DNA from 3 places in the Cupriavidus sp. NPDC089707 genome. Region 2 is predicted to be linked to each of the others. Evidence: predicted binding sites of a transcription regulator. Region 2 holds the regulator's gene; each other region holds the start of a gene.
What was found. Region 2 encodes NrdR, which represses ribonucleotide reductase genes. Its sites were predicted from a motif close to CACNANATNTNGTG; they were not measured.
Positions count from the first base shown of each region.

Region 1: ACIP1U_RS31780 (ribonucleoside triphosphate reductase) is a predicted target of NrdR. The motif match lies at 1,611-1,624, and genes of this name have one in related genera.
Region 3: ACIP1U_RS06260 (ribonucleoside-diphosphate reductase subunit alpha) is a predicted target of NrdR. The motif match lies at 1,862-1,875, and genes of this name have one in related genera.

Region 1 covers NZ_JBIVHB010000041.1:2,635-5,906, reverse strand. Annotated here, with positions in the region: gene ACIP1U_RS31790 (TonB-dependent receptor family protein) at 1-461, opposite strand, end outside; gene ACIP1U_RS31785 (flavodoxin family protein) at 766-1,386, shown strand; gene ACIP1U_RS31780 (ribonucleoside triphosphate reductase) at 1,662-3,272, shown strand, end outside.
Region 2 covers NZ_JBIVHB010000002.1:209,348-212,619, forward strand. Annotated here, with positions in the region: ZMP/ZTP riboswitch at 95-196, shown strand; gene glyA (serine hydroxymethyltransferase) at 330-1,577, shown strand; gene nrdR (transcriptional regulator NrdR) at 1,734-2,198, shown strand; gene ACIP1U_RS04335 (type IV pilin protein) at 2,233-2,700, opposite strand; gene ACIP1U_RS04340 (pilus assembly protein) at 2,697-3,272, opposite strand, start outside.
Region 3 covers NZ_JBIVHB010000002.1:640,603-643,874, reverse strand. Annotated here, with positions in the region: gene ACIP1U_RS06270 (sigma-54-dependent transcriptional regulator) at 1-958, shown strand, start outside; gene ampD (1,6-anhydro-N-acetylmuramyl-L-alanine amidase AmpD) at 955-1,584, shown strand; gene ACIP1U_RS06260 (ribonucleoside-diphosphate reductase subunit alpha) at 2,100-3,272, shown strand, end outside.

The DNA of each region.
Region 1 (3,272 bases), on a different contig from region 2:
GAGGCCTGGCCCTGGCCATCGGGCATGGTCGCGGGGATGCCGTCGACATAGAGCCGCACGCCGCGCACGCCAAACGTTGAGCGCGTGCCGAAGCCGCGCACCGCCAACTGCAAGTCCTGCGAATAGTTCTGCCGGTCTCGCACGGCCACACCCGGCACACCCGCCAGCACCTCGGACAGATTGACCAGCGGCGTGGCGCTGCGCAGCGGATCGACCTGCACGCTATCTACCGCGGCGGGCTCGTCAAAGCGGCGCTGCTCGCTGCGAGTGGCAGTGACCACGATGTCGGGGAGGGTTTCGGCGGTGGCGGCAGCCACCGCGCTGTCCGGCGGATCGGCGGCGCGCACGGCGACGCATGTGAGCAACAAGGCTGCCAACGCCGATGCCTTGGGCGCCGGCACATGGAGGCGGGGACGGCGCTGAGGCATGGCCGGCGAAGGCTGCGTGCCGCCTGGTTTCATGATTGTCGGGGGGCGTAGGGCACAGGTGGAGGTGCCGCAACTTTATCGCGTCCCGGAGCGCATTTCCATGGCAGCCGCTGCGGGGAAAACCCGGCCACCGCTGCTTGGACGATCGTCTGAGAGACGCGCGAACGGATATTCATGAAATTTCAACAACTTGTTTCAGGAATGGCCTCTCGCAGGGGGAGTGGTCTGCCTAAACTCTGTTCACCGACCGACACAAGCCGATACAGGTAATAAACCCGCCCCGGCGCAACGCAGCAAACGGCCATTCAGATTTTTTAAAATCAAGGGACTCGACACTATGCATACCCAACCTACCCGCGTCGCCATCGTCTACCACAGCGGCTACGGGCACACCGCCAGGCAGGCCCAGGCCGTCGCCCGCGGCGCCGGCAGCGTGGCGGGCGCCGAGAGCCTGCTGATTCCGGTGGAGGACATCGACCAGCATTGGGACACGCTGGAGCAGGTCGACGCCATCATCTTCGGCGCGCCGACCTACATGGGCAGCGCCTCGGCGCAGTTCAAGGGCTTCATGGACGCCACCTCGCGCAATGTCTTCGCCAAGGGCGGCAAGTGGGCCAACAAGGTCGCGGCCGGCTTCACCAACGCCGCTTCGCGTTCTGGCGACAAGCTGGCAACGCTGCAGCAGATCGCCATCTTTGCGGCACAACACGGCATGCACTGGGTCAACCTGGGCCTGCCTCCGGGCCACAACAACTCCAAGTCGACCGAAGACTCGCTGAACCGCCATGGCTTCTTCCTGGGCGCCGCCGCGCAATCCAACGCCGATGAAAGCGCCGACGTGGTGCCGCCGCTGGCGGACCTGCGCACCGCCGAGCACCTCGGTGCGCGCGTGGCCGAGGTGGCCCAGCAACTGGTGGCAGGCCGGCGTGCGCTGGCAGAGTTGAAGCAAGCCGCCTGACCTTTTTCCACGCCTTGCGCGTGAACTGCCTGCCGGCCCTTCGGGGCCGGTTTGCGTTTGGGGGAAATAGGGGGAGATAGGCGCCGCGCCGCGGCCGGAATGCCCCGGCCGCCGGCATGGCTTTGCGCACGCGCAAGTGCGCCCACCCGCCAGCCAAGTGCCGGTCACGCCGGTTGATAGCCATCAACCCGGACGCAGAACACTCGACTTCCACCGCCATTGACTACTATATGTAGTGCTAATCTTCGCATCACACACTACATAAAGGGGTAAGCATGCGCGACGCACAGCAAACCGGCACGCTGCCGCCGGCACAGCCCGGCGGCCAGGTCGACGTGGCCAGCGCCATGGAGGAATACCTGGCCCAGCGCGACTGGCGCGTGCGCGCCAACGCCAACCAGGGCTACAGCCTGGGGGGACTGATACTCAACGTCGCCGGCAAAGTCACGGCCAACTACTGGCTGTCGCATATCTTCAGCCCGGAAGCCGGGCAAGCGCATCGCGACGGCGACCTGCATATCCATGACCTGGACATGCTGTCCGGCTACTGCGCCGGCTGGTCGCTGCGCCAGTTGCTGGCGGAAGGCTTCAACGGCGTGCCGGGCAAGGTCGAGGCCAACCCGCCCAGGCATATGTCGGCCGCCGTCGGCCAGATCGTCAACTTTCTCGGCACGCTGCAGAACGAGTGGGCCGGTGCACAGGCGTTTTCCAGCTTCGATACCTACATGGCGCCGTTCGTGCGGCACGACCGCATGGACTACCGCGCGGTGCGCCAGGCGATGCAGGAGCTGGTGTTCAACCTCAATGTGCCGAGCCGGTGGGGCACGCAGACGCCCTTCACCAACCTCACTTTCGACTGGACATGCCCGCAGGACCTGGCCGGCCAGGTGCCGTATATCGCCGGCGAGGAAATGCCGTTCACCTACGGCGACCTCCAGCCGGAGATGGACATGATCAACCGCGCCTACATCGAGGTGATGATGCAGGGCGATGCGCGCGGGCGCGCCTTCACCTTCCCCATCCCTACCTACAACATCACGCCGGACTTCGACTGGGACCATGCCAACGCCGAGCCGCTGTTCGAGATGACGGCGCGCTACGGGCTGCCCTACTTCCAGAACTTCATCAATTCCGACCTGGAGCCGCACATGGTCCGCTCCATGTGCTGCCGCCTGCAACTGGACCTGCGCGAACTGCTCAAGCGCGGCAACGGCCTGTTCGGCTCGGCCGAGCAGACCGGGTCGGTCGGCGTGGTCACGGTCAACTGCGCGCGCCTGGGCTACCTGCACGGGGGCGACGAGGCCGGGCTGATGGCCGCACTGGACCGCCTGCTGGCGCTGGGCCGCGACGTGCTCGAGGACAAGCGCCGCGTGGTGCAGCACTACATCGACGCGGGGCTCTATCCCTATACGCGCCGCTACCTCGGTACGTTGCGCAACCACTTCAGCACGCTCGGCGTCAACGGCATCAACGAGATGATCCGGAATTTCTCCGGCGACGCCGATGACATCACGACGCCAGGCGGGCATGCCATGGCATTGCGGCTGCTCGACCGTGTGCGTGCGCGCATCGGCGAGTTCCAGGAAGCGACTGGTCACCTTTACAACCTGGAGGCAACGCCGGCCGAAGGCACCACCTACCGCTTCGCACGCGAAGACCGCAAGCGCTGGCCCGACATCCTGCAGGCTGGCACGGCCGAGCAACCCTACTACACCAATTCCAGCCAGCTTCCAGCCGGCTATACCGACGATCCGTTCACCGCGCTGTCGATGCAGGAGGCGCTGCAAGGCAAGTACACCGGCGGCACCGTGCTGCACCTGTACATGAACGAGGCCCTGTCCAGCGCACAGGCTTGCAAGGCACTGGTCCGGCGCGCGCTGTCGCGC
Region 2 (3,272 bases):
ACAGCAAGTTGCTGGCCAGCCCTTGACCAGCCTTGGCTGGCGGGTTGACGGCTTGCGGCGGGCGCACTCTACGCGCTACACTGCGCGCAACCATTCCATCTTGCGCGACTGGCGAAGTCAGTGGGCACTACCACGAGGAAGCGCAAGTTCTCTGGCGTGTTGTTTCACACGCCTGCCGCTCGCCTGGGCAGCGAATGGGAAGCAGGGTGCGCCCTGCGCCGACGGCTGCAATGTGCCGCCAGCGCCGGTCGCCGCTAGCCTTCCCCGCGCGCCCTAACCGATGCTCCCGATGCTTGAATCGGATTCCCTTTTTTCAGACGAGTCTCGCCATGTTCGAACGCAGCCGTTTCACGATCGACCAGATCGACCCTGAGGTCTTTGCCGCCATCCAGAAGGAAAACCAGCGCCAGGAAGACCACATCGAGCTGATCGCCTCCGAAAACTACACCTCGCCGGCCGTGATGGCCGCGCAGGGTTCGCAACTGACCAACAAGTACGCCGAGGGCTATCCCGGCAAGCGCTACTACGGTGGCTGTGAGTTTGTCGACATGGTCGAGCAGCTGGCCATCGACCGCGTCAAGCAGCTGTTCGGCGCCGAGGCTGCCAACGTGCAGCCCAACTCGGGCTCGCAGGCCAACCAGGGCGTGTACTTCGCCGTGCTCAAGCCGGGCGACACCATCATGGGCATGAGCCTGGCCGAAGGCGGCCACCTGACCCACGGCATGGCGCTGAACATGAGCGGCAAGTGGTTCAACGTGGTCAGCTACGGCCTGAACGCGCAGGAAGACATCGACTACGACGCGCTGGAAAAGCTCGCGCAAGAGAAGAAGCCCAAGCTGATCATCGCCGGCGCTTCGGCCTTCGCGCTGCGCATCGACTTCGAGCGCATCGGCCGCGTCGCCAAGTCGATCGGTGCCTACTTCATGGTTGACATGGCCCACTACGCCGGCCTGATCGCCGCGGGCGTCTACCCGAACCCGGTGCCGCACGCCGACTTCGTCACCACCACCACGCACAAGAGCCTGCGCGGCCCGCGCGGCGGCGTGATCCTGATGAAGGCCGAGCATGAGAAGGCCATCAACTCGGCGATCTTCCCCGGCATCCAGGGCGGCCCGCTGATGCACGTGATCGCCGGCAAGGCCGTCGCGTTCAAGGAAGCGCTGACGCCCGAGTTCAAGGAATACCAGCAGCAAGTGGTGAAGAACGCCGCCATGCTGGCTGAGACCCTGATCGCGCGCGGCCTGCGCATCGTCTCGGGCCGCACCGAAAGCCACCTGATGCTGGTCGACCTGCGCCCCAAGAACATCACCGGCAAGGACGCCGAGCGCATCCTGGGCGAGGCGCACATCACCGTCAACAAGAACGCCATCCCGAACGATCCGGAAAAGCCGTTCGTGACCTCGGGCGTGCGCCTGGGCTCGCCGGCCATGACCACGCGCGGCTTCAAGGAAGAAGAAGCCCGCATCGTCGGCAACCTGATCGCCGACGTGCTGGAGAACCCGCACGACGCCGCCAACATCGCCAGCGTGCGCGAGCAGGTGGCTGCGCTGACCAAGCGTTTCCCGGTCTACGGCTGATGCTTCCAGGCCGCCCGTGAGGGTGGCCGGCAGCCCCGCAAGCCGCGCCCTGTCACATGACGCAGGCGTTCCGGCTTGCGGGCCTCGCCAACCCGCCGCCTGGCGCAGAACACCCACGCGGAACAGGCGACGGAATTCAACTGAAGGTGGTCCGGCATGAAATGCCCCTTTTGCGGTCATTCCAATACCCAGGTGCTCGACACGCGCATGTCGGAAGACGGCGATGCCGTGCGCCGGCGCCGCCGCTGCGAGTCCTGCGACCGCCGCTTCACCACCTATGAGCGGATCGAGCTGTTCTTTCCCGCCATCGTCAAGAAAAACGGTTCGCGCGTCGACTACGCGCGCGCCAAGCTGAAGGATTCGATGCGCCTGGCGCTGCGCAAGCGCCCGGTCTCGGCCGAGGCCATCGATGAAGCCATTACCCGCATCGAGGAACGACTGCTGTCACTGGGCGAGAAGGAAATCCCCAGCAGCCAGGTCGGCGAGCTGGTGATGCGCGAGCTGCGCAAGCTCGACAAGATCGCGTACATCCGCTTTGCGTCGGTGTATCGGAGTTTCGAGGATGTTTCCGAATTCTCCGATGTGCTCGCCGAAGTGACCGCGGGCAACAGCAAGCGCTGAGCGCCCTTCCCTTCCACGTCATTCAACTCGCCGTTCAACGCTCCCAGCAGTCCTGCCGGTACGCGGCGGGAGTCGCCCCGACCGCGTTCAGCCGCGTGCCAGCCTGGTCCAGCAGGTAGGTACCACAAGCGTCCGTCGCATCCACCGGCACAGCCTGCAGCACATAGCCGTTCGCCGTCAGCGAATTGGCCACGAGCGAGATGTTGTAGCGAACCCGGTTGCTGTCGCGCGGCGAGGTGCGGAACGCCGCCGGCAAGGCAAACGCCGCACCTGCGGTGTCCTGGTCGTAGCGCCCATTGACCGAGCGGAAGCGCTCAAGCTGCTGCGCCGCCTCTGTCATCATGCCGCGCGCATCGGTGCGGTAGCCGCGCCGCACGTGCTCGGTGTAGTTGGGGATGGCGATGGCGGCGATGATGCCGAGGATCGATACCGCGACCATCAGCTCGATCAGCGTCATGCCACCCATGCTCGGCATGACACGGCGGCTACGGAACCCGTTCATTGTGAAATCTGCCTCCACGACAGCCGGTTGCGGGCGATATTGCCCTTTTCGACCACGCTGATGACATCGCCCGTGGTGGCGCTGGCGACCTTGAGGTGGTCGCTGCTGCCGCCTCCCCCGGTAAAGATGGTCGAGCCGAAGTTGCCCTGCTGCGCGATGCCCGATACCACCAGCACCTTGTCGTTAACCTTCATGTTGTCGCCGCCGTCGACCTTGCCGTCACCATTGACGTCGAGCACCGGATACGGCAGCGCGGCGCCGGTCAGCGCGGCAAAATCGAGCAGGTTGGAGCTGATGCCACCGACGCACTCGTCGGTCGATGGCGTCAGCGTGGTGACGACCAGCCGTTCCGCGTCTGTCTTCGGCTTGACCACCACGCGTTCGCCCTGCGTCAGCAGGTCGATGTACCAGCCGCGCCGGGTGGTGTAGTCGACCGTATTGCTACTGAGCGTCAGGACGGGACGTGACACCCCGTCCACGATCGTCGAACCAGGCGTCAGCGTCTGCGCGCGCAGGTCGCTGCGCGTTGCCGCTGCGGCATTGTTGTCCCACACGCCGTAGACCGAGTTGTA
Region 3 (3,272 bases), 430 kb from region 2:
CGAGCGTGGCGGCTTTTTCCATGCCGCCAACGGCGGCACGCTGCTGCTCGACGAGGTGGCCGACCTGCCGCTGGCCATGCAGGTCAAGCTGCTGCGCGCGCTGCAGGAGCGCCGCGTACGCAAGATCGGCGCCAGCCGCGAGGATGCCGTGGACGTGCGCGTGATGTGTGCCAGCCACAAGGACCTGGCCGCGATGGTCGCCGCCGGCCAGTTCCGCCAGGACTTGTATTACCGCCTCAACGTGCTGGCGCTGCGCATGCCCACGCTGCGCGAGCGTGGCGAAGACATCCTGGTGCTGGCGCGCGCCATCCTGGACCACCTGGCGGTGCGCTATGGCGACCCGCATCCCAAGCGCCTGGCCCCGGCCGCGCTGGAACAACTGGCCGTCTACCGCTTCCCGGGCAACGTCCGCGAACTGGAGAACCTGCTCGAGCGCGCCTACGCCTTTGCCGAGACCGAGCAGATCGAGGTGGCCGACCTCGGGCCGCTGGATGCCGGCGCCCCCGGCGCCGGGCTGATGGCGCCCGCGCCCGCGATGGCGCCACCGCTGCCTGCGACGCAGTACGCCCCCTGGGGTGCGCCGGGCATGTGGGCGCCGATGCCGCCCGCGGCGACGCCTGTGCCCGCAACCGTGCCCGAACCCGCTGCCGCGTCACAGGCCGCCCCACCGTCCAGCGCCCAGCCGGAACCCGCCGGCGACGCCACCGAGCGCGCCTGCCGCGGCATCGTTTTCCCGATCGACCTGCCAGCCCGGCTCGAGGCCGTGGAGCGCGAACTGATCCTGCAGGCGCTGGCGCAGACCAACTTCAACCGTACCGCCGCCGCGCCACTGCTGGGCCTGAACCTGCGCCAACTGCGCTACCGCATCCAGCAACTGGGCATCCGCGAAGCCATGGACGCCGCCGACCGCGGCGCTACCGAGAACGCCGGCGACGGCGCGGGCGAGGGCACGCCATGACCAGGCCCAGCCAGCCCAGACGGCCCAGACGGCCCACGCCCGCGCGCGCCTTCCTGCCCGACGCCGACGGCTGGGTGCCCGCCGCCCGCCGCGTGCCATCTCCCAATTTCGACCAGCGCCCGCCCGGCATGCCGGTGGACCTGGTGGTGCTGCACAACATCAGCCTGCCGCCCGGCCAGTTCGGCAGCGGCGACATCGAGGCGTTTTTCCAGAACCGGCTCGACCCGGACAAGCACCCGTTCTTTGCCACTATTCATCAGGTCCAGGTGTCCGCGCACTTCCTGGTCACGCGGCAAGGCGAGCTGGTGCAGTTCGTGCCGTGCACGCAGCGGGCCTGGCATGCCGGCCAGTCCGACTTCTTTGGCCGCACGCGCTGCAATGACTTCTCGATCGGCATCGAGATCGAGGGCTGCGACGACCTGCCGTTCACCTCCGCCCAATACAACACCGTGGCCGCGCTGGTGCCAGCCCTGATGGCGACCTATCCGGTGCGGGCAATCGCCGGCCACAGCGACATCGCCCCGGGCCGCAAGACCGACCCCGGCCCGCACTTCGACTGGGACCGCTTTGCCGCCGGTGCAGCCGTGCCGCCAGGCATGTTGCCCTATCGGCACCCCTCCGAGTGATGGGTTCGTAACGTCATTCCCTGCGGTCGTGCGCACGTTCCGGCGCACATGCCCCAAGCAGGTGAAGGGCTATCGCATGCTCGCAACAATCAAAAAAATTTTTGTGAAATGTGCAGTTGCGAACGGTTTCGCCGAAACCCTTGTGAGTACTAGGCTCCCGGGCATGTGGCGCTGCCGCACCCGCCGGCCCGACCCTGAATCGACCCCGAAATAGCGGTTGTCAAGACTGGTCATTCGGATTCGTTTCACTATACTTAGCCCAGTTTTCAGCAGTACCCACTATATCTAGTAGTCAAACCGGGGGCTGGCCCAAGTGTGAGGTGGCGGTTGCGCAGTGAGCGCAACCCGTCCGGAAACCTCTGCAAGGCTGGCGAATCACAAAGAGTCCCTGGCGAAATGTTCACGCAAAGGCAGTTTGTCCGTGCGCGGTCACACCGAAACGGATCCTTCTTTTCCGCCGCATTTCGCCAGGGACTCTTTTGTCTCTTAAATCCAGGGTAAAAACAGGACTTCACATGCAAACGGCCCAGAACGAACTCACCACGGGTGGCGCCGCCGCCGGCGTTGCCAACCAGGCACCGAACGCACAGCAGACCTCCAGCGCCGCATCCACGAACTACCCGGATCACAAGATCATCCGTCGTAACGGCGCCGTGGTGGCGTTCGAGCCGTCCAAGATTGCCGTGGCCATGACCAAGGCCTTCCTCGCCGTGAACGGCGGGCAGGGCGCTGCATCCGCGCGCGTGCGCGAGATCGTCGAGCAACTGACCGATAGCGTGGTGCGCGCACTGGTGCGCAGCCGCCCGAGCGGTGGCGCTATCCATATTGAAGACGTGCAGGATCAGGTTGAGCTGTCCCTGATGCGCTCGGGCGAGCATGAAGTGGCCCGCGCCTACGTGCTCTACCGCGAAAAGCGCAAGGCCGAGCGCGCCAGCGCCAGCGCCGAGGCCGTGGCCCGCGTGCAGGAAGCCGGCATCAACATCAACGTGACCGACGCCGGCGTGACCAAGCCGCTGGACATCGTCGCCCTGCACGCCCTGCTCGACAACGCCTGCGCCGGCCTGGGCAAGGCCGTCAGCGCCGAGCCGATCCTCAAGGAAACGCTGAAGAACCTGTACGAAGGCGTGCCGATGACGCAGGTGTACGACTCCGCCATCCTGGCCGCGCGTACCCTGATCGAAAAGGATCCGGACTACAGCCAGGTCACCGCCCGTATCCTGCTGCACACCATCCGCAAGGAAATCCTGGGCGCCGAAGTGACGCAGGCCGAAATGACCACGCGTTACGCCGAGTACTTCCCGAAGTTCATCGCGCGCGGTATCGCCGCCGAGCTGCTGGACGAAAAGCTGGCCACGTACGACCTGGCCCGCCTGGGCGCCGCGCTGGACGCCAGCCGCGACTTCCAGTTCAATTACCTGGGCCTGCAGACCCTGTACGACCGCTACTTCCTGCACATCGATGAAACCCGCATCGAAATGCCGCAGGCCTTCTTCATGCGCGTCGCCATGGGCCTGGCCCTCAACGAAACCGACCGCGAAGCGCGCGCCATCGAGTTCTACCAGCTGCTGTCGTCGTTCGACTTCATGTCGTCGACGCCGACCCTGTTCAACTCCGGCACCCGCCGCTCGCAGCTGTCGTCGTGCTACCTGACCACCGTGTCGGACGACCTGGAAGGCATCTATGAAGCC